2 regions of the Streptomyces sp. NPDC001027 genome follow, and region 2 is predicted to be linked to the other one. Evidence: riboswitches for the same ligand, from Rfam matches in the RefSeq annotation. Region 2 holds a riboswitch; the other holds the start of a gene.

Region 1 (15,452 bases), on a different contig from region 2:
GATGCTCTCGCATCTCTACGTCGACCAGATGCTCATCACTGCCTCGCTGTTCCTCGAGTCCCTGGAGGCCTCACCGGAGGAGCGCGAACGGGTCGCCAGGATGGCGACCCGTCAGATGCGGCTCATCAGCATCGGCCGTCATCACTGGCTGGACTGAGCGCCGGCGGCGACGCACAGGGGCGGCGCTCCCGTTCCCGGGTGCGCCGCCCTGATGTGCCGTGCCGACGGTCAGCTCTGCTGCCGAGCCCGCTGGGCCCGCCGGGTCCAGTGGATCCGCCGGATCTACTGGGGCTGCTGGGCCTGCGGGGCCTGACCGCCGCCCGGGCCGCCGCAGCCGCCGCCGGGACCGCCCTGACCCCCGCCGCCCGGGGCGCCGCTCGGCGCGCCGGAAGGGACGCCGGTCGGCATGCCGGTCGGGGCCCCCGTCGGCCGCCCCGACGCCGCGCCGGCCGGCGCACCCGACGGAGCCCCGCTCGGCGCCCCGCTCGGAGCCCCGCTCGGCATCGCGGAGGCGGCACCGGACGGCGCCCGACAGGACTGCTGCCCCGAAGTGCCGCTTTCGGAGGTGGAGGAGTCACCCGAGCCGCAGGCTGCCAGAGCGAGGGGCGAGAGCGCCAGCAGCGCCACCGCGGGGACGAGACGGACGGGTATCGGCGCACGCTTCATCGAGACAGCTCCAAGCGGTTGAGGGAACCTGAGGCGGGCACTCAACCAACGGCGCCTGGGGCTTTCTTGGGGCTCCACTGTCCGCCGCCTGTGAGGCGGGCAAAGCGCCCCCCAAGAGAAGCCCTCGACCTGGGAGTCGACCGACGGGGCCGCCCGCTTGCCGACGAGGCTCTGGTACAGCTCCGTGACACGGGCGGCCGCCTGGGGCGCCGCTCAGCCGAGCCTGGCCCTCGCCAGCTGCCGCGACTGGGCGACCAGCCGGTCCGCGCTGTCCCAGACCTCGGCGTCCTCCTCGAGGAAGCCGCCCGCGAGGTTGCGGGTGACGATGGAGACGCGCAGCGGTCCGGGAGCCGGACGGCAGCGGACGTGGACGGTCAGCTCCACCGTGGGGACCCAGCCGCGCAGACCGATCTCGAAGGCGGTCGGCGGCAGGGCGTCCACCGCCAGCAGCAGGGAGAGCGGGTCGGGGTCGCGGCCGTCCTTCAGGCCGAACCAGGCCCGCATCTCGCCCTTGCCGGACGGCTGCCCGAGCGCCCAGCCGAGGGTCGACGGGTCGAGCTTGAGCATCAGCCGCTCCGTGATGGCGGAGCTGCCGTCCACCGGGGCCGGTCCGTCCTCGGGGCCGAAGCACTGCTCGGGGGGCGGGATCGCCGGGGGCTTCGCCGTGGTGCGGACGTCGTCCGGGAGCGCGTCCAGGTCGCCGTAGGAGGCGAGGACGCGGATCCGCTCGACCTCGGCGCCGCTCTCGTCGTACTGGAAGAGCGAGGCCTGGCCGGTCGACAGGGTGCGGCCGGAGCGGACGACCTCCGTGCGGACGGTCGCGGGGCCGGGCTGCGACGCGGTGAGGTAGTGGGCCGAGATCGTGAACGGATCGCCGTGCGGCAGGGCGTCCGCGAGGGCCCGGCCGAGGACGGCGAGGAGATAGCCGCCGTTGACGGCGCTGATGATCGTCCAGCCGGCCGACAGGTCGATGTCGTAGACACCGGGCGCCCGTCGGGTGAGCGCGGTGTCCCGGTCGAACTCGCTGTCGCCGATCGAGGCCGTGACGGGGTCGACGGAGGCCCGCTCGGCCGCCGCGGTAGCTGCTTCTGGCATGCCTGAACGGTACAGTAAGTGATTACTAAGCGGTAGCTTTGTGTGGGGCGGAGGGTGAAGACAGGACATGAGACGGCAAATTTCTCGGTAAGTGTCCCGACTCGTCCGTAACCTTGCCGCCCCTATTCCCCTCTGCAAGGACATGAGCCTCACCGGGACTCCGTTCCTCTACACCCTGATCGCCGTGTCCGTGCTCGCCGTCGCGCTGCCGCTGCTGCTGTGGTCGCGGATGCGCGGACCGCGGCTGCTGCGCGTCGCGGCCCGGATGCTGATGCTGCTGTTCGCCCAGGGCACCGCCGTCGCCCTGGTCTTCGTCCTCGTCAACAACGCCAACAGCCTGTACGACACCTGGGGCGACCTGCTGGGCACCGGCACCCATGTGCAGCAGGCCGCCGACCTGGGCGCCGACGGCACCGGCGGCATCGCGCTCGACCGGCTGCCCAAGGTCAAGCAGCAGTTCGCGCGGGCGGACGGGACGGGGATGCACGCGGCCGGCGGGGTGCGCGTCACCCAGCTCGAGGGTCAGGTCTCGGGCGTGAACGCCGAGGTCTACGTCTGGCTGCCCCCGCAGTATCACGACCCCGCCTACGCGCACCGCTCCTTCCCCGTGGTGGAGCTGCTGCCCGGCTACCCGGGCTCCCCCAAGTCCTGGTTCGGGTCGCTGCACGTGCACGAGCAGCTGGAGCCGCTGATGCGCTCGGGCGAGATCGCGCCGTTCATCCTCGTCGCACCGCGCACCACGCTGCTGCCGGGTGTGGACACCGGCTGCGCCAACGTCCCGCACGTCGTCAACGCGGACAGCTGGCTCAGCATCGACGTGCCGAAGATGGTCAGGGACAACTTCCGGGCCCAGCCCGCGCCCAAGGGCTGGGCGGTCGCCGGGTACTCGGCGGGAGCCCACTGCGCGGCCAAGCTCGCCGTCGCGCACCCCGACCGCTTCCGGGCCGCGGTGAGCCTGTCCGGGTACAGCGACCCGATCGGCGAGCGCAAGTCCCTCGCGGCCAAAACTCCTTCGCTGCGCCGGGCCAACAACCCCTATGCGCTGCTGCGGAAGGCCGTGGTGCCGCCCGCCGTGGCCCTGTACCTCTCCGGTCAGCCGCAGGACGGCTACGAGGCGGCGCTGGCCCTGCGCAAGGAGGCGAAGGCGCCGACGACCGTGCACGTCGTGTACATCCCGAAGAGCGCGGGCGGCCACTCCATGGCGCTGTGGCGGCCGCAGGTCGTGCCGGCGTTCCGCTGGCTGACCCTGCAGATGCAGCAGACCCCCGTCGTCGGCGGCGGGAGCGGGACTACTCCTCGCGCACCGTCGAGCGACGATTCCAGGCACGAGGCGCTCGCCAGTGGAACCTCATCGCCAGAAGCCGCAGCACGAAGGCGGTGACGGCCGCCGTCCCGCTGGCCAGCGGGGTGAGCACGTCGTAGCGGATGCAGAGCGCGACCATGGCGGCGCCGACGATCGCCGGGACCGCGTACAGGTCCCGGTCCCAGCGCAGGAGCGAGGGCACCTCGTTGGCCAGCACGTCGCGCAGCACACCGCCGCCCACAGCGGTGGCGAGCCCCAGCGCGGCCGACGCGGTGAGGCCGAGCCCGTAGTCGTACGCTTTCGTCGTCCCGGTGACGCAGAACAGGCCGAGGCCGGCCGCGTCGAAGACGTTGACGCCGGTCTGGATCCGCTCCACCTGCGGATGCAGGAAGACGACGAGCAGCGCGGCGATCAGCGGCGTGAGGAAGTATCCGAGGTCGGTGAAGGCGGCCGGCGGCACCGCCCCGATGACCAGGTCCCGGAACAGCCCGCCGCCGAGCGCGGTGACCTCGGCGAGCGTGGCGATGCCGAACACGTCGAAGTTCTTGCGAACGGCGAGCAGCGCCCCCGAGATGGCGAACACGAAGATGCCGAACAGGTCGAGGGTGTGCTGGACGGAGGGACTGAAGATCTGCTGGAGCACCCTTACATTGTCACCCAACAGACAACCCCCGCCTTACATTGCAAGGCGGGGGCTGCGATCTGGCGGTGCTTACTTCTCCTTGGACGGCGTCTCACCGTCGGACGCCGGGGACGCCTCGGACGCCGGGGACGCCTCGGAGGACTCGGGCGCCGCGGAGGACTCGGGCGCCGCGGAGGACTCGGCCTCCTCCTGCCCCTTCGCCGTCTCGGGGGCCTCTTCGGCGGTCTCGGTCTCCGCCGCCTCGGCGGCCTCCGCCTCCGAGACCTCTGCCGCCTCCGAGACCTCTGCCGACTCGGGGGCCTCGGACGCCTCTGCCGTCTCGGTCGCCGGGTGGTCGGCGATCTCCGCCGCCACCGCCGCCGAGGTCGCCGCCGACTCGGCGAGCACCTCGTCGGCCACCAGCTCCGCGGCCTCCTTCGCGGCGGTCAGCAGGACGACGTCCTGCGGGGCCTGGTCCGCGAAGTTCTCCGGGTGGTGGCAGGCCACCTGCTGACCCGTCCGCAGCTCGACGAGCACGGGCTCCTGGGTCGCGCAGACCTGCGTCGCCTTCCAGCACCGGGTGTGGAAGCGGCAGCCGCTCGGCGGCGAGATCGGCGAGGGCACGTCGCCCTTGAGCAGGATGCGCTCGCTCTTGGCGCCCCGGCGCCGCGGGTCCGGGACCGGCACCGCCGACATGAGCGCCTTGGTGTACGGGTGCATCGGCGACTTGTACAGCGAGGTGCGGTCGGCGAGTTCGACGATCTTGCCGAGGTACATCACCGCGATGCGGTCCGAGACGTGGCGCACCACGGACAGGTCGTGCGCGATGATCACGTAGGTCAGGCCGAGCTCCTGCTGGAGGTCGTCCATCAGGTTGACGACCTGCGCCTGGATCGACACGTCCAGCGCGGAGACCGGCTCGTCCGCCACGACGAGCTTCGGCTTGAGGGCGAGCGCACGGGCGATGCCGATGCGCTGGCGCTGACCGCCGGAGAATTCGTGCGGGTAGCGGTTGTAGTGCTCGGGGCTCAGACCCACGAGCTCCAGCAGCCGCTGCACCTCCTTCTTCACGCCGCCCTCGGGCTCCACGCCCTGGAGACGGAAGGGCGCCGAGACGATCCCGCCGATGGTGTGCCGCGGGTTCAGGGAACCGTACGGGTCCTGGAAGATCATCTGGATGTCCCGCCGCAGCGGGCGCATCGCGGACGGCTTCAGCCGGGTGATGTCCTGGCCCTCGAAGTGGATCCGGCCGCCGGTCGGCTCCTCGAGCCGGGTGATGACCCGGCCCATGGTCGACTTTCCGCAGCCCGACTCGCCGACGACGCCCAGGGTCTCGCCCTTGCGCACCTCGAAGTCGATGCCGTCGACCGCCTTGACCGCGCCGACCTGACGCTGCAGGACGCCCTTGCGGATGGGGAAGTGCTTCTGCAGGCCCTGGACCCTGAGCAGCACCTCGCGGTCCTCGGGGGAGGAGGCCTGCGGCGGAACCGGGGCGGCCGCGTCCGTCTTCTTCGTCTCACTCACAGCTTCGGCGCAATCTCTTCGGTCCAGATCCGCGTACGGTCCTCCGACGAGAGGTGACAGGCGGACCAGTGCCCGCCGCCGACCTGCTGCAACTCGGGGCGCACGGTGCGGGTGACATCACCCTTGGGCACGTCCGCGTACGGGCAGCGGGGGTGGAAGGCGCAGCCCGAGGGGACGTTGATGAGGCTCGGCGGCTGACCCTTGACCGGGATGAGCCGCTCGGAGGTCTCACGGTCGATGCGCGGCATCGAGCCGAGCAGGCCCCAGGTGTAGGGGTGCTGCGGCTTCTCGAAGATCTCGTCGACCGGGCCGCGCTCCACGCACCGGCCGCCGTACATCACCAGGACGTCGTCGGCGATCTCGGCGACCACGCCGAGGTCGTGGGTGATGATGACGACCGCGGAGCCGAACTCCTTCTGCAGATCCCGGATGAGGTCCAGGATCTGCGCCTGGACGGTCACGTCCAGGGCGGTGGTCGGCTCGTCCGCGATGAGCAGCTCGGGGTTGTTGACCAGCGCCATGGCGATCATCGCGCGCTGGCGCATACCGCCGGAGAACTCGTGCGGGTAGCCGTCCACACGCTTCGCCGGCTCCGGGATGCCGACCCGGTCGAGCATCTCGATCGCCCGCGCGCGGGCGGCCTTCTTGGTGACGTCGTGGTGGACGCGGTACGCCTCCACGATCTGGTTGCCGATCGTGTAGTACGGGTGCATCGCGGACAGCGGGTCCTGGAAGATCATCGCCATCTCGCGGCCGCGCAGCCGGCGCACCTCGTCCGGGTCGGCGGAGACCAGCTCCTTGCCGTCGAGCCAGATCTCGCCGGACATCTGCACGTTCTTGCCGCGGGCGCCGAGCCGGTGCAGACCCATGATCGCCAGCGAGGTGACCGACTTCCCGGAGCCGGACTCGCCCACGATGCTGAGGGTCTTGCCCTTCTCCACCTGGAAGCTGAGCCCGTCGACGGACTTGACCAGGCCGTCGTCGGTCGGGAAGTGCACCTTGAGGTCGCGCACGTCGAGGAACGCGCCGGGCTTGTTCGAGGACGGGCCGGTCGGCTCGCCCACGGCGGCGCCGGTCTTGGACAGTTCGGTCACGAGAGCCTCACCCGCGGGTCGGCGGCCGCGTAGAGCAGGTCCACCAGAAGATTTGCGATGACGACGAAGAAGGCGGCGAGCAGCGTGACGCCGAGGATCGGCGGCAGGTCGTTGTCCGTGATGGCCTTCACCGCGTACTCGCCGACGCCGTGCAGCGAGAAGACGGACTCGGTGATCAGGGCGCCGCCGAGCAGCAGACCGACGTCCATGCCGAACACCGTGATGATCGGCGTCAGCGCGGCCCGCAGTCCGTGCCGGGCGACGACCTTGCGCTCGCGCAGGCCCTTGGCGCGGGCCGTGCGGATGAAGTCCTCGTTCATCGTCTCCAGCATGCCCGAGCGGGTGAGCCGCGCGTAGATGGCGGAGTAGAGCAGGGCGAGCGAACACCACGCCGGGAACAGCGTGTTGGCCCACTGCGCCGGGTTCTCGGTGAACGGCACGTAGGTGCGGCCGAAGATCGGGATCTGGTAGGTGAAGAGCAGGATCGCCAGGCTGCCCGTGAAGAACATGGGAAGCGACACGCCGGCGAGCGCGATGCCCATGAAGGTGCGGTCGAAGATCGAGCGCGGCTTCAGCGCGGAGATCACGCCGATGACCACACCGCCGATCAGCCACATCAGGGCGGCGCCGACGGCCAGCGAACCCGTCACCGGAAGGCGCGAGGTGAGCTGCGGCCAGACCGCCTCGTGGGTCTTGAAGGAGTACCCGAAGCACGGCGCGTCACAGTGCGCGGTGGTGGGCCCCAGGTCGTAGGTGGCACCGGTCACGACACCCTTGATGAAGTGCCAGTACTGGAGGTAGACCGGGTCGTCCAGACCGAGGTTGCGCTTGACCGCAGCGATGTCCGCCGCCGACGGGCTCTTCCCGATGTACTGCTGTGCCATCTGGTCGGCGGTCTGGCCGGCGAGGCGTGGCAGCAGGAAGAAGATGGCGAAGGTCACCGCGGTGACGACCAGCAGCAGGATCACTGCCGCGAACGTCCGACGGAGGATGTACGAGATCACGGGGATCGGCCTGGTGCCCGCGGGCCGGGAAGCCCGCGGGCACCAATGCCTTCACCTGCCTTCCGGGGCTACTTCTTGGTCGTGCCGATGTTGAGGTAGTCGTACTGACCGCTGAAGGCCGCCGTCGACACCAGGTTGGTGTAGTTCGCCGGGCGGTACAGCAGGACCTTGAAGTAGGTCAGCGGCACGAGGGCCGCGTCGTCCATGACCTTCTTGTCGATCTGCGTGTAGATGGCGTTGCGCTGGGTCGCGTCCTGCGTGCCGATCGCCTTGGCGAGGTTCGCGTTGACCTCGGGGTCGTTCAGCTCCGACAGGTTGGTGTTGCCGGACGCGCCGATGGCGGCGCCGTTCAGGATCTGCTGCAGGAAGCCGTAGCCGCCCGGCCAGTCGGCGCCCCACTGCATCATCATCAGGCCGACGTTGTTCTTCTTGTTGAACGCCGGGACGCCCGCGTAGTCGGTGAAGTACTTGCCCGACGGGAACTGCTTCAGGCTGGCGTTGATGCCGACCTTCTTCAGCGAGGCGATGATCGCGGTGGCCGCGTCGATCTCCGGCTGACGGTCGCTGCGCGCGGTGATGTTCGTGGTGATCGCCGTCTTGCCGCAGGCCTTCAGCTGCTCCTTGGCCTTGGCGACGTCGCCCTTGTTGCCGTCGGTCGCGTAGACGTCCGCCTTCGCGTAGCCCGGGATGTCCGGCGGGAGGACGGTGGTGGCGATGTCACCGCGGATCGGGCCGCCCTCGGCGGTCTGCACCGAGACCTTGTCGACGGCGTACTGCACGGCCTTGCGGCAGGCGACGTTGTCGAACGGCGCGACCTTGGTGTTGATCGCCAGGTAGACGAGACGGCCGCCGAAGGTGTTGTCCGTGTTGGCCTTCAGCGCGGCGTCGTTGATGACCTTCGCCTGCGTCGCGGCCTGAACGCCGGTGCCGCCGAGGTCGATCGCGTCGCCGGCCTGGACGTCCTGGTCGATCGTCTCGGCGTTGACCTTCAGCTTGACGACGATCTTGTCCGGGTACTGCTTGCGCAGCGGGTCGGTCTTCGGGTCCCAGTTCTCGTTGCGGACGAGGGTGACCTGCTTGCCCTCGTCGTAGCTCTCGAACTTGTACGAGCCCGAGGACACGATGTTCTTGACGTAGTCGATGCCCTTGTCCTTGGCCTCGGGCACCGGCGCGGTCTGCGGCGTCGCGACCAGGTAGTCGAACTCCTGGAACGCCGACTTCAGCTTGAAGACGATCGTGGAGTCGTCCGGCGTCTCGATGGACGCGAGACCCTTCTTGTCCTTGTACGGACCCTTGTACGCCTCGCCGCCCACAAGGAGCTGCTGGAAGTAGTTCGGGCCGAGGGACAGCACGTCACGCGCGAAGTTGGAGCGCTCGACGGCGTACTTGACGTCCTTGGACGTGATCGCCGTGCCGTCCTGGTACTTCAGGCCCGTCCGCAGCTTGTACGTCCAGGTCTTGCCGCCGTCGCTGGGCACGCCCGCGCTCGCCGCGAGGTCGGGGACCAGCTTGTTGCCCTCCTCGCCCGCGCCGGGCTGGAAGGTCATCAGCGGACGCGCGTAGACGCGGCTGAGGTTGTACATGTACGCGTAGTACGTGTTACCCGGGTCGAAGGAGTCCGGCACGTCGGAGTACTCGTACGTGACCGTCCCACCCTTCTGGGTGGAGGCGTTGACGACGCCCTTGGTGGCCGCGTCGGCCCCGGCGGACTTGCCGCCGTCCTTGTCCGTGTTGTCATCGGCCTTGCTGCAGCCGGCGAGCAACAGGCTCACACTGCCGATGGCCGCAATCGCGGCCAGCCCTGACCTTCGCATGATGGTCTGCTTCCCCTTTGTTGATGGAAATCTGTCGGACTCTCGCTGCGGCTGCACGTCAGCGGCTGCGCGGGTCGAGAGCGTCACGGAGACCGTCGCCGAGCAGGTTGAACGCCAGCACGGTCACGAAGATGGCGAGACCGGGCACGATCATGAACTGCGGATCGACCTGGTAGTAGGTGACCGCCTCCTTGAGCATGCCGCCCCACGACGCCTGCGGGGGCTGGATGCCGACGCCCAGGAAGCTCAGGCTGGCCTCGAAGAGGATGTTGGTCGGGATGAGCAGCGTCGAGTAGACGATGATCGGGCCGACCAGGTTGGGCAGCAGCTCCCGGAACAGGATGTACGGCCCCTTGGCGCCCATCCCCCGCGACGCGTCCACGAACTCGCGTTCCCGCAGGGCGAGCGTCTGGCCCCGGACGATGCGTCCGAGGTAGGGCCAGTTGAAGAAGCCGATGACGAAGATGAGGACGCTGATGTGGAGCGGCAGTCCCTCCATGCCGAACGCGCCGCCCTGCAGCGTGGCGGAGATGGCGATGGCGAAGAGCAGGAGGGGGAAGGCGAGGAACGTGTCCATCAGCCGACTGATGATCGAGTCGACCCGCCCGCCGTAGTAGCCGGCCACCACGCCGAGGACCGCGCCGATGGTGTTCGACAGGATCGTCGCCCCGAAGGCCACGACCAGCGACACCCAGGAGCCCTCCAGGATGCGGGTGGCGATGTCCCGCCCGAACTTCGGGTCCACGCCGAGCGGGTGCTCCCAGCTCATGCCGCCGAAGTCGCCGGTGGGGATCGACGTGTTGGGGTCGATGAGGTCCTGGTTGAAGGCGTTGGGGTCCAGACCGAACAGGGCCTGGATCGGACGGGAGAGAAGCGCGAGCACGATCAGCAGGATCACGATGACCCCGCCGGCCACGGCCACCTTGTCCTTCTTGAAACGGGACCAGGCGATCTGCCCCAGGGAACGGCCCTCGATCTGCCCCTTGTCGACACCCGCGAGCACAGCCTCAGGCTGTACCTCGGTTGCCGACCCGGTGGTCTCGATCGGTGCGGTCACGGTGACCCGACCCCTCTCGCCGGCGGTGACCGGCCTTTGTCCGCCGCTGTCGGCGGCTTGGTTCGCTTACTGCCTGCTACGCGGCCGGCGCCGGTGAGTGCGGCCCAACTGTCCAGTTGACCCCGGATTGCTGCCGATGGGCAGTCGCTCGCAGGATCGACGACCTCGCGTCTGAGAGGCGAGTCTTCAATGCATGCGCGATCACACGCCAGATCTCGCGGCGAAAGTATGCGTAACCGTGATGCCGACCTGCACATTCCGTTACCCGAACGCCACACCCCGACATCCGGAGAGGGCGGCGCGCCCGTCCCGTGTGCCCGGCGTCACATCACGGAAGAACCGGAACACTTCAGGACGTCGGCGCGAGGCGGCGCGCGGGGCCGGCGGCTGACGCGGCCACACGCCCCGCGTCGGCGCGGGTCTGACGGACGGTCAGCGGCCGGGCGTCCGTGACCGGGAGTGACCGTCGGCACCCCGGACGCCGCATACCGGACGCCGGGACTCCGCACACCCGGCGTCGGGTGTCGGGCGTCGCGCGGCAGGCGGCGGGAGTCGGGCGGCGGATCAGTACGGACGCGGGCCCGGGAAGCCGTAGCCGCCGCCCGGTCCCTGGGCCGGAGCCGGGGCGTGCGCCTCACGGTCGTAGAAGGGGCGGGCGTTGGCGCGCATCCACATCACGACGGGGTCGTAGTCGTCGGTCATCGCGACCGTGGAGACCGGCAGCCCGTCCGGCACCGCGCCGATGGACTGCTGCATCATCGCCCGCACGGCTTCCACGGCCGCCGGGGAGGAGTCGTACACGTCGAGCCCGATGGCCAGGTAGGGCGCGCCCAGCGCCGGCTGCACCCAGGCCCGGCGCAGCGTGCGCACCGCCTGGGCGCGGTGGGCGTTCTGCGCGAGCAGCGCGTAGAACTGCGGGATCTCGATGCCGGGCTCGGACAGCCGGAGCGGGCCGGCGGGCTGCCGCTCCAGGCCGGTGGCGATCCGGCGCAGATCCAGCCAGGGAATGCCGACGCCGCCGCCGGGGGCGTGCGGGTTCAGCCAGAGGCCGTAGTGGTCGGGGTAGAGGGTCCGGGCCACGTCCAGCCCGTCGACCACCTCGTACGAGCGGTTCCAGCCGCTCGCGCTGAGCTCCTGGGCGGACGTCACACAGGGCGCGTAGCCGTGCCCTTCGACCTCCATGTTTCCGTACTGGGCGTCCGGGGAGCCGGCCTGCCCGTGCCACAGCAGCATCCAGACCTGACCCGAGGAGGGGGTCGCGAGCGCGCGCAGGAGCGCCTCGTAGGCGTCGTAGCGCCCGGGCGTGACCTGGCGCAGCATGTGCTCGACCGAGCCGGTCGCGGCAGTGCCAGCGCTCACTTTTTATCGCCCCTTCGAGAAGTTGCCCCGCGTCGGAGTCCAGCTTAGGCGCTCCGCCTGGTCGAGCAGTTGAGAGCGCGGGCCAGGCGCCCCGTCGGGCGGCCCGCTCTCCGGTCCTGTGGCTAGTGGAGCCTCGAGTAGAAGGGGCGGACCCGCTCCCGCATCCAGTCGCCCACCGGGTCCTGGGCGACGTCGAGGAGCACCAGGTTGACCGGCCAGGGCGCCGCCGCCGTCGTCAGGGCCCTGCCGAGGGCCTCCAGGGGGAGTGCGCGCAGGTCGCCCTCCCACTGGGAGAGCTCGACGCCCACGAACATCACCGGGTCCGCCGTCTCGATCGCGGCCAGACAGCGGCGGGCGGTGCGCACCACGCCGACGGCCTCGAACTCCGCGGAGGCCGCGGCCAGGAAGTCCATCGGGTCGTCCTGCCAGTCCGGCTCGTAGAGGCGGACCCGGCCGCCGACGGCCGGACCGTCCAGCGGAGTGCGGCCGGCCCGGCACAGCTCGGCCACGGCGGCCGGCGGCAGCGGGACGCCGACCACGCCGTCGGGGTTGACGAGGATGCCCGCCTGCGGCGGCAGCCCCCGCGCGAACTCCACGGCCGGCGCGACGGTGAACGACATGTGCGAGCCGACGACCTGGCGGAACTGCTCCTCGGAGCTGAAGACCGGCACGTACACCTGGCCGTCGAGCTCCATCGTGGGCAGGTCGAGGGGGCCGCTGTGCGGGCCGCCGCCGCCGGGGAGCGGCACCCAGACGAAGCTGCGGCCGAGCACCTCCACGATCCGGCCGCCGGCTCCCGGCACGCCGAGGGAGGCGGAGAGCACCTCCTCCAGCTCGTTGCCGGGCCATCCGCCGTGCGAATGGGGGTGCGCCTGCGCCGGGAAGTCCGCGGGGAAGTCCGCCGGGGGGAAGTCCATCTGCCTACCGCCTGCTAAGAACCGCTCACTCTGCTGCTGTGACTGAAAGGCTAGCGGGTGTCGGCCGCGCCGCCTCTGCCCGTGGGACGACGAGCCCACGCCCGGGGGAGGACGCGCCTCAGCCCGTGAAGCCGATCCGCCGCAGGACGTCGGCGGCGGGCCGGTCGAGCAGGACCGCGGAGCCGCACCCCTCGGGCAGCCGGCCCTTCTCCACCGAGCTCAGCAGACGGGCGGCGGCGCGGCGGTGCCGCAGGAAGGCGTACCGCGAGACGCCTCGGCCGCGCTCGCGCTGACCTCGCAGGGCCGTGTCCGCGCCGACGTCGAGGACGAGCAGGTGCAGCGCGCCGCCGCGGCGGCGGGCCGCGCGCGCCAGCCAGTCGCGGACCCAGGCCTGGGCGCCGCAGTCGTGCACCACGACGCCCCCGCCGCCGCGCAGGGCCCGGCGCAGTCCGGCGTAGTGGGCGAGGCGGACCAGCGGCCGGTAGAGCGCGTAGGGCAGCACACGGGGCATCCGGGCGTCCCAGCGGTCGCGGGTGTCCTGGGAGTCGATGCGGACGCCGTCCACCGCACGCGTCATCAGGGTCGACTTGCCGCTGCCGGGCAGCCCTGTGACGACCACCAGATCGCGCGGGCCGAAGAGCAGGCCGTGCGGACTGCGGCCGGCCCGCTCGCGCAGGTCGCGGACGACCGGCGCGGACTGCCGGGAGCACGCCTCCCGTGTCCGGGCGCCGGGCTGCGCGGGCAGCGCGATCCCCGAGCCGGCCGCGAAGGCCGTGGTCCTCGCCGAGGTCGTCCTCTTCACCGTGATCGTCCTCCCCTGGGGCCGGGTATGACTCATCCCCATCGCACGTAAAGAGAAGGTAATGCGCGCCGCCTCGCGTTTTCGTGCGCGTAGCGACACAAGCCGGTTACAGATCCGGCCTGCCGCGACGGGGGCGGGCCGTGCGATGATGGCCGCGCCAACTGCATACCGGCCGTTTGAATCCGCGCGGGAGAGTCCTCAGCAGCAGTTCCGCTGGGGCGCCGAAGGAGCAAGTCCCTCCCTTGAATCTCTCAGGCCCCGTTACCGCGCGGGCGAGGCACATCTGAAAAGCGGGCCGCCGTCGCCGGCGGTCCCACCCACGGTGCAAGCCATGTCCCGCCCCCGCTCGCAGCGGTGGTCATGGCGAACCTCTCAGGTTCCGATGACAGATGGGGAGGAACGACCTCGCCGTCCCCCCGCCCGGCTCCGCCCGCGCGGGAGGGGCATACGTCGCCTTGGGAGACGAACGACCGATGAGCAGCACCGCACCCCGTCACACCGCGCTCGATGCCCTGCATCGCTCGCTCGGCGCGACGATGACCGACTTCGCCGGCTGGGACATGCCCCTGCGCTACGGCTCCGAACGCGACGAGCATCTCGCCGTGCGGACCCGAGCCGGGCTCTTCGACCTCTCGCACATGGGCGAGATCACGGTGACCGGCCCGCAGGCGGCCGAGTTCCTGAACTTCGCCCTGGTGGGCGACATCGGCGGCGTCAACTCCGGCCGGGCCCGCTACACGATGATCTGCCGGGCCGACGGCGGCATCCTCGACGACCTGATCGTGTACCGGCTGGCCGAGACCGAGTACATGGTCGTCGCCAACGCCTCCAACGCCCAGGTCGTGCTGGACGCCCTGGTGGAGCGGTCCGAGGGCTTCGACGTCGAGGTCCGCGACGACCGCGACGCCTACGCCCTGATCGCCGTCCAGGGGCCGCAGTCCCCCGGCATCCTCGCGGCCGTCACCGACGCCGACCTCGACGGCCTGAAGTACTACGCCGGCCTGCCGGGCGCCGTCGCCGGCGTCCCCGCGCTCATCGCGCGCACCGGTTACACCGGCGAGGACGGCTTCGAGCTGTTCGTGAAGCCGGAGCACGCCGTCGAGCTGTGGCAGGCGCTGACCAAGGCCGGCGAGGGCGTCGGGCTGGTCCCCTGCGGTCTGTCCTGCCGGGACACGCTGCGCCTGGAGGCGGGCATGCCGCTGTACGGGCACGAGCTGAGCCTCTCCCTCACCCCCTTCGACGCGGGCCTCGGGCGCGTGGTGAAGTTCGGGAAGGAGGGCGACTTCGTCGGGCGCGAGGCGCTCGCCGAGGCGGCCGCGCTGGCCGAGCGGCAGCCGCCGCGCGTCCTGGTCGGCCTGGTCGCCGAGGGCCGCCGCGTCCCGCGCGCCGGGTACGCGGTCGTGGCGAACGGCGAGGTGATCGGCGAGGTCACGTCCGGGGCGCCGTCCCCGACGCTGGGCAAGCCGATCGCGATGGCCTACGTCGACGCCGCGCACGCCACGCCGGGCGCTGCGGGCGTGGGCGTGGACATCCGGGGCAGCCACGAGCCGTACGAGGTCGTGGCGCTGCCCTTCTACAAGCGCCAGAAGTAGACACTGGGCCCCGGACGCGAGTGACACTGCGCACATTCGCGCTGCTCACCCGTGCCCTGGACCGTCCCCCTTCATCAGCACTCCCCCGCGTACAGGAGAATTCAGGCCATGAGCAACCCCCAGCAGCTGCGCTACAGCAAGGAGCACGAGTGGCTGTCGGTCGCCGAGGACGGCGTCTCGACGGTCGGCATCACGGAGCACGCGGCCAACGCGCTCGGCGACGTGGTCTTCGTCCAGCTCCCGGAGGCCGGCGCCACGGTGGCCGCGGGCGAGTCCTGCGGCGAGCTGGAGTCGACCAAGTCGGTCAGCGAGCTGTACGCCCCGGTCTCCGGTGAGATCACCGAGGTCAACCAGGACGTCGTCGACGACCCGGCGCTGGTGAACTCCGCCCCCTTCGAGGGCGGGTGGCTGTTCAAGGTACGCATCACGGGCGAGCCGGACGATCTGCTCTCCGCTGACGAGTACACCGCCTACACCGCCGGCTGAGGAGTCGTAGTCGCATGTCCGTCTTGAACACGTCCCTGCACGAGCTCGATCCCGAGATCGCGGCCGCGGTCGACGCCGAGCTGCACCGCCAGCAGTCCACGCTCGAGATGATCGCCT
Region 2 (15,452 bases):
GGTGGCGCTGCCGAAGTAGCGGCCGTGCCGCTGGGCGAGGTCCGCGAGGGTGGCGCGGGTCGGTTTTCCGTGCGCGGGCTGCTCGTGGGCCTGTGCGGCCGGTCCGGTGACCACGCCGGCGGCGACCAGGACGGCGGCGAGGGCGCCGGCGAGTCTGAACCGGGTGCGGGCGGTGCTGGGCATGGTGCGACTCCTCACGGTGGGCGGGTGGGCGAGCCGTACGGGTCCGCGGGCGCGGGTCATCCCTTCGTGGCGCCGGCGGAGAGGCCGCCGACGAGCTGGCGCTCGGCGACGGAGTAGAAGGCCAGGGCGGGCACCATGGCCAGGACGAGATAGGCGAAGACGCGCGCGTACTCGGCGGAGTACTGCCCCTGGAACTGCTGGACCCCGATCGGGATGGTCCACCAGGTGGGCTCGTTGAACACCAGCAGCGGCAGCAGGAAGTTGTTCCAGCTGCCGACCACGGCGAGGACCGAGACCGTGCCGAGGGCCGGCCTGGCCATGGGCAGCAGGATCCGCCAGAAGAAGCCGAAGGGACCGCAGCCGTCGAGGGTGGCCGCCTCCTCCAGCTCGGCGGGTATCTCACGGAAGAACCCGCGCAGGATGACGATCGTCATCGGCAGCCCGAACGCCGCCTGCGGCAGGATCACCCCGAGGGGGTTGTCCAGCAGCCCGATGGAGCGCAGCAGCAGGAACAGGGGCAGGGCCGCCACCGCGAAGGGGAACATCAGCCCCATGGTGAACAGGGTGAACAGCACCTCTCGGCCACGGAAGGCGAAGCGGGCGAAGGAGAACGCCGCGAGCGCGGACACCGAGACGACGACCAGGGTCGTCCCGACCGCGATGAGGGTGCTGCTGCCGACCAGCCGCCAGAACGAGCCGGCGCCGAGGATGTCGGTGTAGTTGGACGGCACCCACGGGTCGGGCAGGCCGATGGGGTTGCGCGAGAGCTGGTCGGTGGACTTGAACCCGGACAGCACGGCGTACACGAGCGGCACGGCCATCACCAGGCCGACGATCCCGAGGACGAGGTGCAGCGGCAGGTTCCGGCCGGCCCCGCGCACGCTCCGCCGTGTCCTGGGGTTCGTGCCGCGGTCGGTCTTGGCGATGCTCACGCGCCGCCTCCTCGCATGGTCGTGGTGGCGCCCTGGAGGTCGCGGCGGAGCACGAACCGCTGGTAGGCGAGGGCGAAGACGAGGCAGATGCCGAACATGACGACGCTGATCGCGCTGGCGTAGCCGACCTGGTAGCGCTTGAAGCCGTACTGGAACATGGTCACGGCCATCGTCTCGGAGTGGTGGTCGGGACCGCCCGCGGTGACGACCCACACCAGGTCGAACAACTGGATCGCGCCGATGACCGACAGGAAGACGCTGATCCGCAGGGTCGGCGCGAGCAGCGGCAGGGTGACGTTGCGGAAGCGCTGCCAGGGGCCGGCCCCGTCGATCAGGGCCGCCTCGGTCAGCTCGGCGGGGATGGACTGCAGCCCGGCCAGGTAGAGCATCATGTGGAAGCCGAAGTACTTCCACGTCATGACCAGGAACAGGGTGGCCATGACGGTGGAGGGGTCGGCGAACCACTGCCCGCCCACGCCGTCCAGTCCGACGCCGCCGAGCACGTGGTCGGCCAGGCCGTCGTCCGGGGCGAAGATCATGCTGAACAGCACGCCGGTGATGGCCTCGGAGAGGATGTACGGCGCGAAGAACAGCATCCGGTAGACGGCCCGGCCGCGGATCTTCTGGTTCAGCGCGACGGCGAGGGCCAGCGCGAACGGCAGCTGCAGCAGGAGCGAGAGGCCGACCAGCAGCACACAGCGCCACAGGTCGCCGAGGAACACAGGGTCCTTGAACAGCCGGGTGAAGTTGTCGCCGCCGACGAAGTCCTCGGGCATGCCGAAGCCGCCCCAGCGGAAGAACGCGGCGTACACCGCGAACAGCATCGGCAGCAGCACGAGCGTGCCGAACAGCGCCAGCGCGGGCGCCTGGAAGCCGACGGCGGTGAGCCAGTGCCGGGCCCGTCGGCGAGCCCGCGCACGCCCCGCGGCGACGGCAGGGGGCACGGGTTCGACGTCCGGACCGCTGCGTTTGTCCGGGAGGAAGGTGGAGGTCATCGCCGACTACTGCTCTTCCTTCGCGACCTTGGTGATCGACTCGCTGACCTGCTTCGGTGACTTCGAACCGGCGATCAGGGCGGCGACGCTGTCGTTGACCTCCTGGCCGAGGGCGGGCGCGTACGCCTGGTCGAGGTAGAGCTGGAAGCCGGTGGCGCCCTTCAGCTGTGCCTGGACGGCCTTGATGTTCGGGTCGGTCAGGGCGCCCTCGGCGGCCGGGACGACGGGCAGCACACCGGTCTTCTTGACCAGCTCGGTGTCCGTGGCGGCGGAGGCGAAGAACTTCAGGAAGTCGACGGCGGCCTGCGGGGCGCCCTTGCGCAGGGCGTGCCCGCCGCCGCCGCCGAACACCTCGGTGATCACGCCCTTGCCGCCCTCCACGGCCGGGAACGGGAAGAACCCGAGGTTCGCGCCCAGCCCCTTGCCGGCGTCGGCCTCCACGACCGGCGCCCACTGGCCCATGAGTTCCATCGCCGCCTTGCCGTTGCCGACGGCGGCGGCCTGACCGGTGGGGCTGGAGTACGCGGCGCCGAGGAAGCCCTTCTGGAACGGCTGCAGGTCCACGAGGTCCTGGAGGTGCTGTCCGGCCTGGACGAATCCGTCGCCGGTGAAGTCCTTGGCGTCCCCGGCCTTCTGCAGGGCGTCGACGCCGGCGGTGCGCATCGCGAGGTAGGCCCAGTAGTACATGCCGGGCCACTTCTCCTTGCCGGCCAGGGCGAGCGGGGTGATCCCGGCGGCCTTCAGCTTGCGGACGGCGTCGAGGAAGCCGCTCCAGGTGGTGGGGGGCGCGCTGACGCCGGCCTTCTTGAAGAGCGCCTTGTTGTACCAGAAGCCGATCATGCCGATGTCGAACGGTATGCCGTAGGCCTTGTCGTCGATCAGATACGGCTGCCGGGCGACCGACAGCAGGCCCTCGTTCCAGCCCTTGGTCCGGTCGGTGAGGTCCTCGACGAGCCCTGCGTCGACCTGCTGCTTCAGGACACCGCCGCCCCAGGTGTGGAAGATGTCGGGCAGCTTCCCCGAGGCGGTGAGCGCCGTCATCTTCGACTTGTAGGCGTCGTTCTCCAGCTGGACGATCTTGACCTTCACCTTGGGGTTCTGCGCCTCGAACCGCTTGGCCAGTGCGGCCCACACGTCCTTGGTCGGCTGAGTGGTGGAGATGTTCCACCACTCGATGGTGGTCGTCCCCGACGACGACCCCCCGTCCGAGTCGCCGCCGCAGGCGCTCAGCGCCGTCATGCCCAGACCGGCCGCGGCGGAGGCCGCCAGGAAGCCTCGGCGGGAGAGTGCCGGGTCGCCCATCATGCGCTCCTTGGAGAGATCGAAAGTTTCGAACCAGATCCAGAAAGGTTCGCTGCTGCCGCACCCTAGAGACACCCTCCAACGGGTGGCAACCCCTTGAACACAGAGAATCCAGCGGCCTGTTCACGGAGGGCCGCCCGAGAAGGTCTCAAGCCGGAGCGAAACATTCGGATCACACGGCGAACGTTACGAAGTGGAGACCGAAGCGACAGGATGGCCGAGATCAGCCTCACCGGCACCGGGCCGGCCCCCACCGGCGCCCGCCACCCCCCGTCACCGGGCGCCCGCCACACCCCGTCACCCGGCGCCCGCGCACCGGCCCCGCGCCCGCGGGACCGTCTCGCGGCCCTAGGGTGACCGCATGCAGAGCTACACGATCGGCCAGGCGGCACGACTGCTCGGCGTCAGCCCCGACACGGCGCGCCGCTGGGCGGACGCCGGCCGCGTGACGACCCATCGCGACGAGGCCGGACGACGCCTGGTGGACGGCAGGGCGCTCGCCGCCTTCTCCGTGGAACTCGCCCGATCCGGCAGCACGGAGGACGACGCCCCCCGCACCTCGGTCCGCAACGCCTTCCCCGGCATCGTCACCGCGATCAAGCTGGGCGACGTGGCCGCCCAGGTGGAGATCCAGGCAGGGCCGCACCGCCTGGTCTCCCTACTGACCCGGGAGGCGGTCGAGGAGCTCGGACTCGAGGTGGGCATGGAGGCGACGGCCCGCGTGAAGTCGACGAACGTCCACATCGACCGGGCGTGACCGAGTACGGCACAAAGCGGGCATCCCCGCCATAAGACCCCAGGGGTCGTACCGTTGACGCCCATGAGCTTGAGCATCCGCAACCAGCTTCCCGGCACCGTCACGGCCGTCCAACCCGGCCAGGTCATGGCCCTCGTGAAGATCCGCCTCGACGGCGGCCAGCACCTCACGGCGGCCATCACCCTGGAGGCCTCGGAGCAACTCGCCCTCGCGCCCGGCGCCGCCGTCCACGCCCTGGTCAAGTCGACGGAGGTCTCCCTCTCCACCGGCCAGGTCGCCGGCCTGTCGATCCGCAACCGGCTGCCCGGCACCATCACCGGCCTCGTCCTCGGCTCGGTCATGGCCTCGGTGAAGATCACCGTGGACGGCGGCGAACTCACCGCGGCGATCACCAAGGAGTCGGCGATCGACCTCGGTCTCTTCGTGGGCTCCGACGTCATCGCGCTGATCAAGTCGACCGAGGTGTCCCTGGCGACGGCGTAGCACGGCGAAGGGCCCCGTCCGCGACGGACGGGGCCCACACTCGCTCCGGATCAGTCCTCGTACGCGTCCAGCGGCGGGCACGAGCAGACGAGGTTGCGGTCGCCGAAGGCCTGGTCGACACGGCGCACCGGCGGCCAGTACTTGTCGGCGGCGGACACCCCGGCGGGGAAGACCGCCTCGTCACGCGAGTACGCGTGCTCCCACGCGTCGCCGAGCGCGGCCGCGGTGTGCGGGGCGCCGACGAGCGGGTTGTCGTCGGCCGGCCACTCGCCCGCGCCGACCTTCTCGATCTCCGCGCGAATGGCGATCATCGCGTCGCAGAACCGGTCGAGCTCGATCAGGTCCTCGGACTCGGTCGGCTCGATCATCAGCGTCCCCGCCACCGGGAACGACATCGTCGGCGCGTGGAAGCCGTAGTCGATGAGCCGCTTCGCGACGTCGTCCACCGTCACACCCGTCGTCCTGGTCAACGGCCGCAGGTCGATGATGCACTCGTGCGCCACCAGCCCGCCCGGACCGTTGTAGAGCACCGGGTAGTGCGGCTCCAGCCGCTTGGCGACGTAGTTGGCGCTCAGCACCGCCACCTGCGTGGCCCGCTTGAGGCCCTCACCGCCCATGAGCCGCACGTACGCCCAGGAGATCGGCAGGATGCCCGCGGAGCCCCACGGAGCCGCCGAGATCGGCCCCACGCCGGTCTCCGGCCCCGCGGCGGGCTGCAGCGGGTGGTTCGGCAGATACGGCGCCAGATGCGAGCGCACGGCCACCGGCCCGACGCCCGGACCGCCGCCGCCGTGCGGGATGGCGAACGTCTTGTGCAGGTTCAGGTGGGAGACGTCGCCGCCGAAGTGCCCCGGCTTAGCGAGCCCGACGAGCGCGTTGAGGTTCGCGCCGTCGACGTACACCTGACCGCCGGCCTCGTGCACCTGGGCGCAGATGTCGGCGACGTGCTCCTCGAACACGCCGTGCGTGGACGGGTAGGTGATCATCAGCACCGACAGCTCGTCCCGGTACTGCTCGATCTTCGCGCGCAGGTCCTCGACGTCGATCTCGCCGTCCTCGGCGGTCTTCACGACGACGACCTTCATGCCGGCCATCACGGCGCTCGCGGCGTTCGTGCCGTGCGCGGAGGACGGGATCAGGCACACGGTGCGCTGCTCGTCGCCGTTGCCCCGGTGGTACCCGCGCACGGCGAGCAGGCCCGCCAGCTCGCCCTGCGACCCGGCGTTCGGCTGCAGCGACACCTTGTCGTACCCGGTTACCTCCGCGAGCCGCTCCTCGAGCTCCCGGATGAGCGTCAGATAGCCCTGGGCCTGCTCGGCGGGCGCGAAGGGGTGCAGCTGCCCGAACTCGGGCCAGGTGACCGGCTCCATCTCGGTGGTGGCGTTGAGCTTCATGGTGCACGAGCCGAGCGGGATCATGCCCCGGTCGAGCGCGTAGTCCCGGTCGGCCAGCCTGCGCAGGTAGCGCAGCATCGCGGTCTCGGACCGGTGCAGCTGGAAGACGGGGTGGGTCAGGATGTCGTCGGTCCGCAGCAGCCCGGCGGGCAGGGCGTCCTCGACGGCCGCGTCGAGCGACGCGATGTCGCCGTCCACCCCGAAGGCCGCCCAGACCGCGGCGACCTGGGCGCGCCCGGTGGTCTCGTCACAGGAGAGCGCCACCTGGTCGGCGTCGACGAGGTGCAGGTTGACCCCGTGCTCCCGCGCGGCGGCGACGACCTCGGCGGCCTTCGCGGGCACGCGCACGGTCAGCGTGTCGAAGTACGCCCGGTGCACCGCCTCGACGCCGCCGGCCTCGAGCCCCGCGGCGATGATCGCGGCGTACCGGTGCGTGCGCCGGGCGATCGTCCGCAGCCCGTCGGGGCCGTGGTAGACCGCGTACATCCCGGCCATCACGGCCAGCAGCACCTGCGCGGTGCAGATGTTGCTGGTCGCCTTCTCACGCCGGATGTGCTGCTCACGCGTCTGCAGTGCGAGCCGGTAGGCCTTGTTCCCGTCCGCGTCCACGGACACGCCCACCAGGCGGCCGGGCAGGCTCCGCGCGAACTTCTCGTGCACCGCCATGTAGCCGGCGTGCGGCCCGCCGAAGCCCATCGGCACGCCGAACCGCTGCGTGGTGCCGACCGCGATGTCCGCGCCCAGCTCACCGGGCGACTTCAGCAGCGTCAGCGCGAGCAGGTCCGCGGCGACGGTGACGAGCGCGCCGAGCCCGTGCGCCTGGTCGATGAGCGCCTTCAGGTCCCGCACGGCGCCGGACGCGCCGGGGTACTGGACCAGCACGCCGTTGATCTCGCGCTCCGCGATCTCCGCGGGAATGCCCTCGCTCAGATCGGCGACGACGACCTCGACGCCGGTCGGCTCGGCGCGCGTCTCGATCACGGCGACGGTCTGCGGCAGCACGTCCGCGTCGATGAGGAAGAGGCCCTTCCTGTTCTTCCCCACGCGCCGGGACAACGCCATCGCCTCGGCGGCCGCCGTGCCCTCGTCGAGCAGCGACGCACCCGAGGTCGGCAGACCCGTCAGGTCCGCGACCATCGTCTGGAAGTTCAGCAGGGCCTCGAGCCGCCCCTGGGAGATCTCCGGCTGGTACGGCGTGTACGCGGTGTACCAGGCCGGGTTCTCCATGACGTTGCGCAGGATGACCGGCGGCGTGAAGGTGCCGTAGTAGCCGAGACCGATCATCGGGTCGAGCACCTGGTTGCGGTCGGCCAGGGCGCGCAGCTCGGCCAGCACCTCGGCCTCGGTGCGCGCGCCCGGCAGGTCCAGCGCGTCGGCGTTCTTGATCACGTCGGGGACCGCGGCGGCGGTGAGCTCGTCGAGCGAGCCGTAGCCGACGTGCGCGAGCATCTTGGCCCGCGCCTCGTGGTCGGGCCCGATGTGGCGCTGCTCGAAGGGGATTCCCTGCTCGAGCTCGGAGAGCGGAATGCGATGGGCGGTCATTACGGAGGCCTCCTGGTCTGACACGACCTTCGAGGGTCACCACGGCGGGTGCCCGGACGGCCTCCCCCTCTGTCATCTCAACCTGAGAGCTTCACCGGTCGCCAGCGGACGACCGGCTTTCACCGTCGGTGAGAGCGGACACCGTCGACGCCGTCGGCACCCGCCCTGCTTTCCAGAGTGACCTCGTCCGTGCGGTACGTGAGCCTGAGAGATTCCGGGGAGGATTTGCTCCTTCGGCGCCTCCGGTGGTCTCCGGAGGACTCTCCCGCACGGGGTCAGCAGCCGTTGCCAGACTACCAGCGAGGTCAACGGGCCTCTCGAGTGGCCGCTCGCCTCAATGTGCTCTTTCGTAGTCCTTACGGACGAGGCGCGACCAAGAGGAGGGCCCGTGCAGACCGACATCGATCCGCGCAACCTGATCGGCCGCAAGGCGTTCGACCGCAACGGGGCGAAGATAGGCACCGTCGACGAGGTCTACCTCGACGACGCGACCGGCGTGCCGGAATGGGCCGCCATCCGCACGGGCCTGTTCTCCCGCGACGCCTTCGTCCCCCTGGAGCCCAGCGAGCTGGTCGAGGGGACCCTGCACATCCCGTTCGACCGGGCGCTGATCAAGGACGCCCCGGACTTCGGCGTGGGCCGCCACCTCTCCCCCGAGCAGGAGCTTCAGCTCTACCACCACTACGGTCTGGACGTGGCGGCCCCTCCCCCGCTGCCGGACCACGACTTCGGCCGGCTGGCGGGCACGGACGACAGCTGACTCCGACTGCCCGCCAGCCCCGTCCCCCGAACGGCCCCACAGCCCCACGACCTCACTCTGCGCCGCTCTCGGGTGTCAGCGACGGCGCCTGCGCCCCGTCCGCCGGCTCCTCGCCCTCTTCCGGTCTTCGCCGCACCAGCGGCAGCGGGTCCGCCGGAGCCAACTGCGGATCGTCGGTGCGGAACGTGCGCACCCGGCCCGGCTGCGACTCCGGCGTCTCGAACCGCACCGTGACCCGGCCCAGCCCACTGCCCTGCACCCACCCGGGCCCGAGCTCGGCATGCCGCACGTCGTGCCCCGGACGCCACTGACGCTCGGCCGGCGCCGGCGCCGGGTCCTGTGCCGGAGCTGGTGCCGGGGCCGACGCCGGCTCCTCGGCGACGGGCTCCGCCGCCGCCTGCGCGGACTCGCCCGCGTGCGCCCCCGCGGCCTGCGCGAACAGGTCCTCCTGCGTGAAGTCCGCCAGACCGCTGACGCCGACGCCCAGCAGCCGCACCCCGCCCGTGGTGTCCACGGACTCCAGCAACCGCGCCGCCGCCTCCCCGATCACCGCCGGATCGTCGGTGGGCCCGCGCAGGGTCTCGGACCGGGTGAGCGTCGAGAAGTCGTACCGCCGCACCTTCAGCACGATGGTCCGACCCGACAGTCCGGCCTCCCGGAGCCTGCGCACGCACCGGTCCGCGAGCCGCTGCACCTCCAGCCCCACCCGGACCCGGTCGTGGATGTCGACGTCGTACGTGTCCTCGACCGACACGGACTTGGTCTCCCGCTCGGCCACCACGGGCCGGTCGTCGCGCGCCAGCGCCATGGCGTAGAGCGCATGCCCGTGCGCCTTGCCCAACAGCCGCACCAGCTCGTCCTCACCGGCCTCCGCGATCTCGTCGACCGTGGTGATCCCGGCCCGCCGCAGATGGTCCCCCGTCGCAGGACCCACCCCCGGCAGCGTCCGCACCGGCATGGGCCCGAGCAGCTGCCGCTCGGTGCCCGGCTCGATGAGCACCAGGCCGTCGGGCTTCGCCTCCTCCGAGGCGATCTTCGCGAGCATCTTGCAGGAGGCCAGCCCCACCGACCCCGTGAGACCGGTGGCGGCCCGTATGTCAGCGCGCAGTCTGACGCCGGCCAGCCGCGCCGAATCGGCGTCCCAGGCCGCCCCGCCGGCCTCCAGGTCCACGAACGCCTCGTCCAGGCTCAGCGGCTCCACCAGCGGCGACAGCGCCCTCAGCAGCGCCATGACCTGCTCGCTGATCGACCGGTAGAAGGCGAACCGCGGCACCAGATAGGCGGCGTTCGGCGCCCGCCTGCGCGCCTGGGCCATGGGCATCGCCGAGTGGACCCCGAACACCCGCGCCTCGTAGGACGCCGTCGCGACCACTCCGCGGGGCCCGAGGCCCCCCACGACCACGGCCTTCCCGCGCAGACTCGGCTTGGAGGCCTGCTCCGCCTGAGCGAAGAAGGCGTCCATGTCGAGATGCAGGATCGTGGGCGCGTTTCTCACACGTCCGATGCTGCACCACGCCACTGACAACGACGTCGCACCACCGCACCCGCGCCCGTGCGAACGCGCCGGGAGGACGCGTCAGACCGCCCGATTGCGCCTGCGCGCCAGTTCGTCCGCCGGATTGGGCCCCACGAGCGTCTCCCCGGTGTCGACGCGCTCCCCGTGCAGCTGTGACAGCGCGCTCTCGACGTCCCGCCACACCACGCCCACGGCGATCCCGAACACTCCCTGACCGCCCTGGAGCAGAGCGTGGACCTCGTCCGGCGAGGTGCACTCGTACACCGTCGCGCCGTCGCTCATCAGCGTCATCCGCTCCAGGTCGCTGAACCCGCGCTCCCGCAGGTGCTGCACGGCGCTGCGGATGTTCTGCAGCGACACCCCGGTGTCGAGGAACCTCTTGACGATCTTCAGGACGACGACGTCGCGGAAGCTGTAGAGACGCTGGCTGCCGGACCCGTGGGCGGGCCGCACGCTCGGCTCGACGAGCCCGGTGCGCGCCCAGTAGTCCAGCTGCCGGTAGGTGATGCCCGCCGCCGCGCAAGCGGTCGGACCGCGATAGCCGATCTGCTCGGACGCCATGGCTGTCGTCCCTCCGCTGCCCGGCACGGCCGCCGGTCGCTGCGGAGCGTGATCGGCCGCACCGCTCTGCTGGGGGTACCCCATGCCCGAGCGCAGCCGAGAGCTTGGGGGAGGGTACGGACCGCTTCCCCCGACACCGAGTCCGGGGGCACCCCCAGCCGTACCGTCGCCGCTGCTTCTCACGCCGACCTCCGTCCTAGACCTGCCTTCTCGACGGTAGGCAGTCGCCAGGGGTGCGTCAACGATCGCCACACTCGGCACGCCGAGTGATAATCACCCTAGGAGTGGTTTCCCGCACCTCACCGCGGGGAAAGGCTAGCCGAATGCGCTGAGAAGTAGCCGTAGGACGCTCTCAGTCGCCGCCGGCATTTGCCGAGGACTAGGGGACACTCCGAGCAGGTCGCCGCAGGTGTGCGCTCCCCCGCGCGTCACTACTGGTTGCTGGTGCCGAAGTCCTCCGGCGAGATCTGGTCGAGGAACTCGCGGAACTTCTCCACCTCGTCCTCCTGCTCGTCCGGGATGGCGATCCCCGCGTCGTCGAGCACCGTGTCGCTGCCGTAGATCGGCGTTCCGGTGCGCAGGGCCAGCGCTATGGCGTCGGACGGACGCGCGCTCACCTCGACGCCGCTGGCGAAGACCAGCTCCGCGTAGAAGACGCCCTCCCGCAGATCCGTGATGCGCACCTCGGTGAGCTCCTGGCCGACGGCTTCCAGCACGTCCTTGAAGAGGTCGTGGGTCAGCGGTCGCGCCGGGGCCATGCCCTGCTGGGCGAAGGCGATCGCCGTCGCCTCCCCCGGTCCGATCCAGATGGGGAGGTAGCGGTCGCCTCCCACTTCGCGCAGCAGCACGATCGGTTGGTTGGAGGGCATCTCGACCCGGACACCTACGACATCGAGCTCGTTCACACAGCAACCCTAGGCCGTGCCCGGGACGTTTGGGTAGTCGGGCCGGGATCGGGCGACCGATCCGCCCTCGGCGAAACCGCCCGCTCAGGGCAGGCGCACCCCGAGCGCGCTCTGCACCAGCGCCGCGTGCAGCCGGACCGTGAGCCCTGCGAGCTCCTTCGTGCGAGCCTCCGCGTGCGCCCGGGTCTGCGGGTTGCGGTGCCGCCTGAGCGGTGCGACCACCTGGTCGACGAGACCGGCTTCGCGGTCGGCCGCCGTCTTCATCACCCGAAGATGCCGTGGCTCGATCCCGAACCGTCCGAGCTCGGCGACGAGGGCCGCCACGGTGGCCGCCTCGGCGTCGTAGACGCCGTTCTCGAGAGGCGCGACGAGCCCGTAGGACTCCCACTCCTCGAGCTCCGCCTCACCGATGCCCGCGGCCGCCAGCAGCTCGGTCCTGCCGATCCGGGCCACCGTGGGCCCCTCCGACGGCTCCGGGACGTGCTCCCCGTCCCGCTGCCGGCCGACGGTCGGCAGCGGAGCGGCCTCGCCGCGCTCCATGGCCTCCAGATGCTCCCGGATGACCTTGAGCGGCAGATAGTGGTCCCTCTGCATCCGCAGGACGTGGCCGAGGCGCTCCACGTCGCGCACGCTGAACTTGCGGTAGCCCGAAGGGGTCCGCTGGGGCTCGATGAGCCCCTCCGACTCCAGAAAACGGATCTTGGAGATCGTGACGTCCGGGAACTCGTCCCGCAGGGTGTTCAGCACGGTGCCGATGCTCATCAGCACACCGTCCGCGGCGGCGGTGCCGGCTCCGGCACCGCCCCTCGGTGTTTGCAGCATGGACCTTCCCTCAGATCCCCCCGGACAGAGCCCGGGGGCGGGTCAGTAACCCCGCTGGCTCGCGTAGAAGACCAGCCGGTACTTGCCGATCTGCACCTCGTCCCCGTTCGACAGCGGGACCTCGTCGATCCGCTCCCGGTTGACGTAAGTGCCGTTCAGGCTGCCGACGTCGGCCACCTTGAAGGTGCCGTCGGGGTTGCGCCGGAACTCCACGTGGCGACGCGACACCGTCACGTCGTCCAGGAAGATGTCGCTCTGCGGATGACGGCCCGCCGTGGTCAGGTCGCCGTCCAGGAGGAAGCGGCTGCCCGAGTTCGGGCCGCGGCGCACCACCAGCAACGCGGAGCCCACCGGCAGCGCGTCGACGGCGGCCTGCGCCTCGGGCGAGAGCGCCGGCAACTGCGTCTGCCCGGTGACCTCGGAGTCATAGGCCTCGAGACCGGAGATCGAGATCGTGGAGGTGGTCTCCGACGCGCGCTCGGGCGTCAGCCCGGGACGCAGCGGCGCACCACAGTTCGAGCAGAAGCGGCTGTTCTCCGCGTTGCGGTTACCGCACCTCGTACACACCAGGGCCGACATAGGGGAAAACCCTCCACCCGTACTCGAGGCTGACGGTTGGCCGAAACCTATGCCGCCGGACTGCGCAGGGTCAACAGACGCCGCGCCCTGACCTCCGGGAACGTCACCGCCCGAACCAGCCACCTGGTCCCTGAACAGCGGTCGCTGACCCTCTGCATCAGGCTGTGCGCGATGACGGGCGGTCGCGTTGTCGCCACCCTCACGCGGGCTCTTGCCGAACAACTTCGCAAACAACTTCACGGGCGATTCCCCTTGACCGAAACAGACCCGCCCGTGGGGCAGGACGAACCCTGACTGATTACACCGGTCGACCCGGACACCTTCACAACGTCCGTGCCCACCAGACAGTTTCCACCACGCACCACCCGATCGGTGCGTCGACCCCCCGCAACCTCATGCCCCTGCCGGACGCCCCCCATGCGCCCCCCGCTCACGGCGCCGACGACCGAGCGTAGTCAGGCCGCTTCGCCTCTCGCAAGGCGTCCACAACGATCTTGCCCGATCGCTCCACGGCCACGGTGGCCTGCTCCTTTTCGAGGGTCTGCACGACGCCGCCAGGGATGTTCAACGCCGGCTCGAGGTCCTGCGGATTGCCGATGACCTTGAAACGGTAAGGCGCGTCGATCTTGTTCCCGTCGACGCTCACGCCCCCGCCCGACTCCGTCAGGAAGGTGTCGGCGACGACGCGCACACCGTTCACCTGGATCGCCTCGGCCCCCGCCGCGCGGAGCTCCTGGATCGCGTCGAGCAGCATGTCCGCCTCGACCGCTCCCTTCCTGTCCTCGATGGTCATCGTGATGCCGGGCCCCTGAGCAGCGACCGTGCCCGCCAGAATGCCGAGTTGCCTCTCCTTCTCGACCGTCTGCTTGCGAGCCTCCTCAGCCTGGTCGGAGCTGTTCTCCAGCTCCTGCCGCTGCTTCTCGAGCCCTTGCTTCTCGTCCTCAAGACGCTGACTTCGGTCGCCGAGTTCATCGAGGATGCGCACAAGATCTTCCTGACGCGCACCACGCAGCGCGTTGCCGCTGTCGCTGTTGGACGCGACCTGCACCGCCAGGCCGAAGCCCAGGCCGAACAGCAGCAGGGCCACGATGAGTTGGGCCCGCGTCACCCGCGGCGGCCAGAGCCCCTCCACGAGCCGCCGACGGCCGTTCGACGCGGCCTCGGCCGGCTCCCGGTCCGGTCCCTCCTCGGGCGTCACGGGCACCTCGTCGGGCAGTTCCCTGCGCAGCCGGTTCTCGGGCGTCTCGTCCCCGTCGCTCATCGCCCTCACGCCCGGAACACGTGCCGGCGGATCGCCGCGGCATTGGAGAAGATGCGGATGCCGAGGACGACGACGACACCGGTCGACAGCTGCGATCCCACGCCCAACTCGTCTCCCAGGAAGACGATCAGCGCGGCGACCACCACGTTCGACAGGAACGACACCACGAACACCTTGTCGTCGAAGATCCCGTCGAGCATGGCCCGCAGCCCGCCGAACACGGCGTCCAGCGCCGCCACCACGGCGATCGGCAGATAGGGGACGACGGCTGCCGGAATCTCGGGCTGGACCAACAGGCCCGCCACGACTCCCACGACGAGGCCCAGTACGGCGATCACGATGTGCCCTTCCCGGTGTGCGGCTTTGCTGTGCGTACGATCACGCTCGGTGCGGCGGGCAGCCGGAGGTCGCTCGCCACGGAGATGGCGGTCCGGATGCCGTAGTTCTCCTGCAGGGCGTTGAGATACAGCCCGTCCGCGCTGTTCTGGAACCTGGTGCTGAGCTTTTTCCCGTCCCCCACCGCGAGCACGGTGTAGGGGGGCACCAGCGGCTTGTTGTCGACCAGTATCGCGTCACCCGCGGCCCTGATCGCGGAGAGCGCCGTCAGCCGCTGACCGTTGATCGAGACGGCTTCGGCGCCCGAGGCCCACAGTCCGTTGACCACGCGCTGCATGTCACGGTCGCGCACCCGCCCGGTGTCGGAGAAGCCGGAGGTCTCACGCGGGTTTCCGTTGCCGCCCGTGGTCGCCTCCTTGGCGTCGTCCACGACGAGCTTCACTCCCGGGCCGTGCACCGCGACGGCGCCCGACAGCAGCCCGGCCAGGTCGGCCTGATCGCTCCCGCCGCTCTGCTTGAGCGCCTCCTGCTGTCGGGCGTTCACGTCGCTCCGCAGCTTGTCGACGGTGCTCTCCAGCTCGTCCGCAGCCTCCGTCTCACGGTCGATGCGGTCGATCAGCTCCTCGCGCTCCTTGGCGACGACCGGTGCCGCGACCCGCGCCTGAGCGGCGCCGACGGTCACCACCAGGGCCGCGAGCACCAGCCCAGCGGCCAGCCCGAGCTTCGCCCGTACCGTCTTGGGCATGCCTCCGGAGCCGTCCGCCTGCTTCCGGGCGGCGGCCTCGGCATAACCGTCGTCGAGGCTGTGGTCCATGACGTTGGTGAGCAGCGACATGGACGCGTCCGGGCGCGAAGGGCGCGCGGCTGTGCTCCGAACGGGGGGCGGCTGCGGCATGCCGCACATCGTCGCACGTCGCGCCCAGTACCTCCGAATGGCCCCACCGGCGTGCCGGACAGGCCCCCTTGGGGACACATGTCCGGCACGCACGCGTGCGCGCGGTTCAGCGCCCGGCGCTGTCCACGACCGTCGACCACTCGTCTAGCAGGGCCTGTGCGGACGCGTCGTCCGGCCCCTCCGCCCACAGATGGGTGACGGCCTCTGCGGGGTCGGGCAGGACCATCAC

What was found. Region 2 has a riboswitch for glycine ahead of gcvP (aminomethyl-transferring glycine dehydrogenase). Riboswitches for the same ligand answer to the same signal wherever they lie in the genome.
Region 1: linked by a shared signal. The riboswitch ahead of gcvT (glycine cleavage system aminomethyltransferase GcvT) and the one ahead of gcvP (aminomethyl-transferring glycine dehydrogenase) in region 2 are both predicted to bind glycine.

Annotation. Positions count from the first base shown of each region.
Region 1 covers NZ_JBEPBI010000006.1:91-15,542, reverse strand. Annotated here, with positions in the region: gene ABT300_RS03770 (TetR family transcriptional regulator) at 1-157, shown strand, start outside; gene ABT300_RS03765 (thioesterase family protein) at 880-1,761, opposite strand; gene ABT300_RS03760 (alpha/beta hydrolase) at 1,904-3,142, shown strand; gene ABT300_RS03755 (trimeric intracellular cation channel family protein) at 3,051-3,707, opposite strand; gene ABT300_RS03750 (ABC transporter ATP-binding protein) at 3,777-5,210, opposite strand; gene ABT300_RS03745 (ABC transporter ATP-binding protein) at 5,207-6,304, opposite strand; gene ABT300_RS03740 (ABC transporter permease) at 6,301-7,308, opposite strand; gene ABT300_RS03735 (ABC transporter substrate-binding protein) at 7,377-9,122, opposite strand; gene ABT300_RS03730 (ABC transporter permease) at 9,181-10,179, opposite strand; gene ABT300_RS03725 (enhanced serine sensitivity protein SseB C-terminal domain-containing protein) at 10,744-11,499, opposite strand; gene ABT300_RS03720 (enhanced serine sensitivity protein SseB) at 11,661-12,455, opposite strand; gene ABT300_RS03715 (AAA family ATPase) at 12,574-13,293, opposite strand; glycine riboswitch at 13,435-13,534, shown strand; glycine riboswitch at 13,535-13,656, shown strand; gene gcvT (glycine cleavage system aminomethyltransferase GcvT) at 13,731-14,849, shown strand; gene gcvH (glycine cleavage system protein GcvH) at 14,958-15,335, shown strand; partial or broken gene ABT300_RS03700 (serine hydroxymethyltransferase) at 15,350-15,452, shown strand, end outside.
Region 2 covers NZ_JBEPBI010000016.1:59,510-74,961, forward strand. Annotated here, with positions in the region: gene ABT300_RS07970 (endo-1,4-beta-xylanase) at 1-183, opposite strand, end outside; gene ABT300_RS07975 (carbohydrate ABC transporter permease) at 240-1,004, opposite strand; gene ABT300_RS07980 (carbohydrate ABC transporter permease) at 1,112-2,110, opposite strand; gene ABT300_RS07985 (extracellular solute-binding protein) at 2,117-3,412, opposite strand; gene ABT300_RS07990 (TOBE domain-containing protein) at 3,774-4,169, shown strand; gene ABT300_RS07995 (TOBE domain-containing protein) at 4,233-4,652, shown strand; gene gcvP (aminomethyl-transferring glycine dehydrogenase) at 4,703-7,588, opposite strand; glycine riboswitch at 7,771-7,866, opposite strand; gene ABT300_RS44430 (PRC-barrel domain-containing protein) at 7,977-8,348, shown strand; gene ABT300_RS08010 (DNA polymerase IV) at 8,401-9,843, opposite strand; gene ABT300_RS08015 (MerR family transcriptional regulator) at 9,925-10,608, opposite strand; gene ABT300_RS08020 (bifunctional nuclease family protein) at 10,857-11,330, opposite strand; gene ftsR (transcriptional regulator FtsR) at 11,415-12,152, opposite strand; gene ABT300_RS08030 (FHA domain-containing protein) at 12,195-13,079, opposite strand; gene ABT300_RS08035 (DUF881 domain-containing protein) at 13,162-13,992, opposite strand; gene ABT300_RS08040 (small basic family protein) at 13,998-14,330, opposite strand; gene ABT300_RS08045 (DUF881 domain-containing protein) at 14,327-15,163, opposite strand; gene ABT300_RS08050 (sugar phosphate nucleotidyltransferase) at 15,330-15,452, opposite strand, start outside.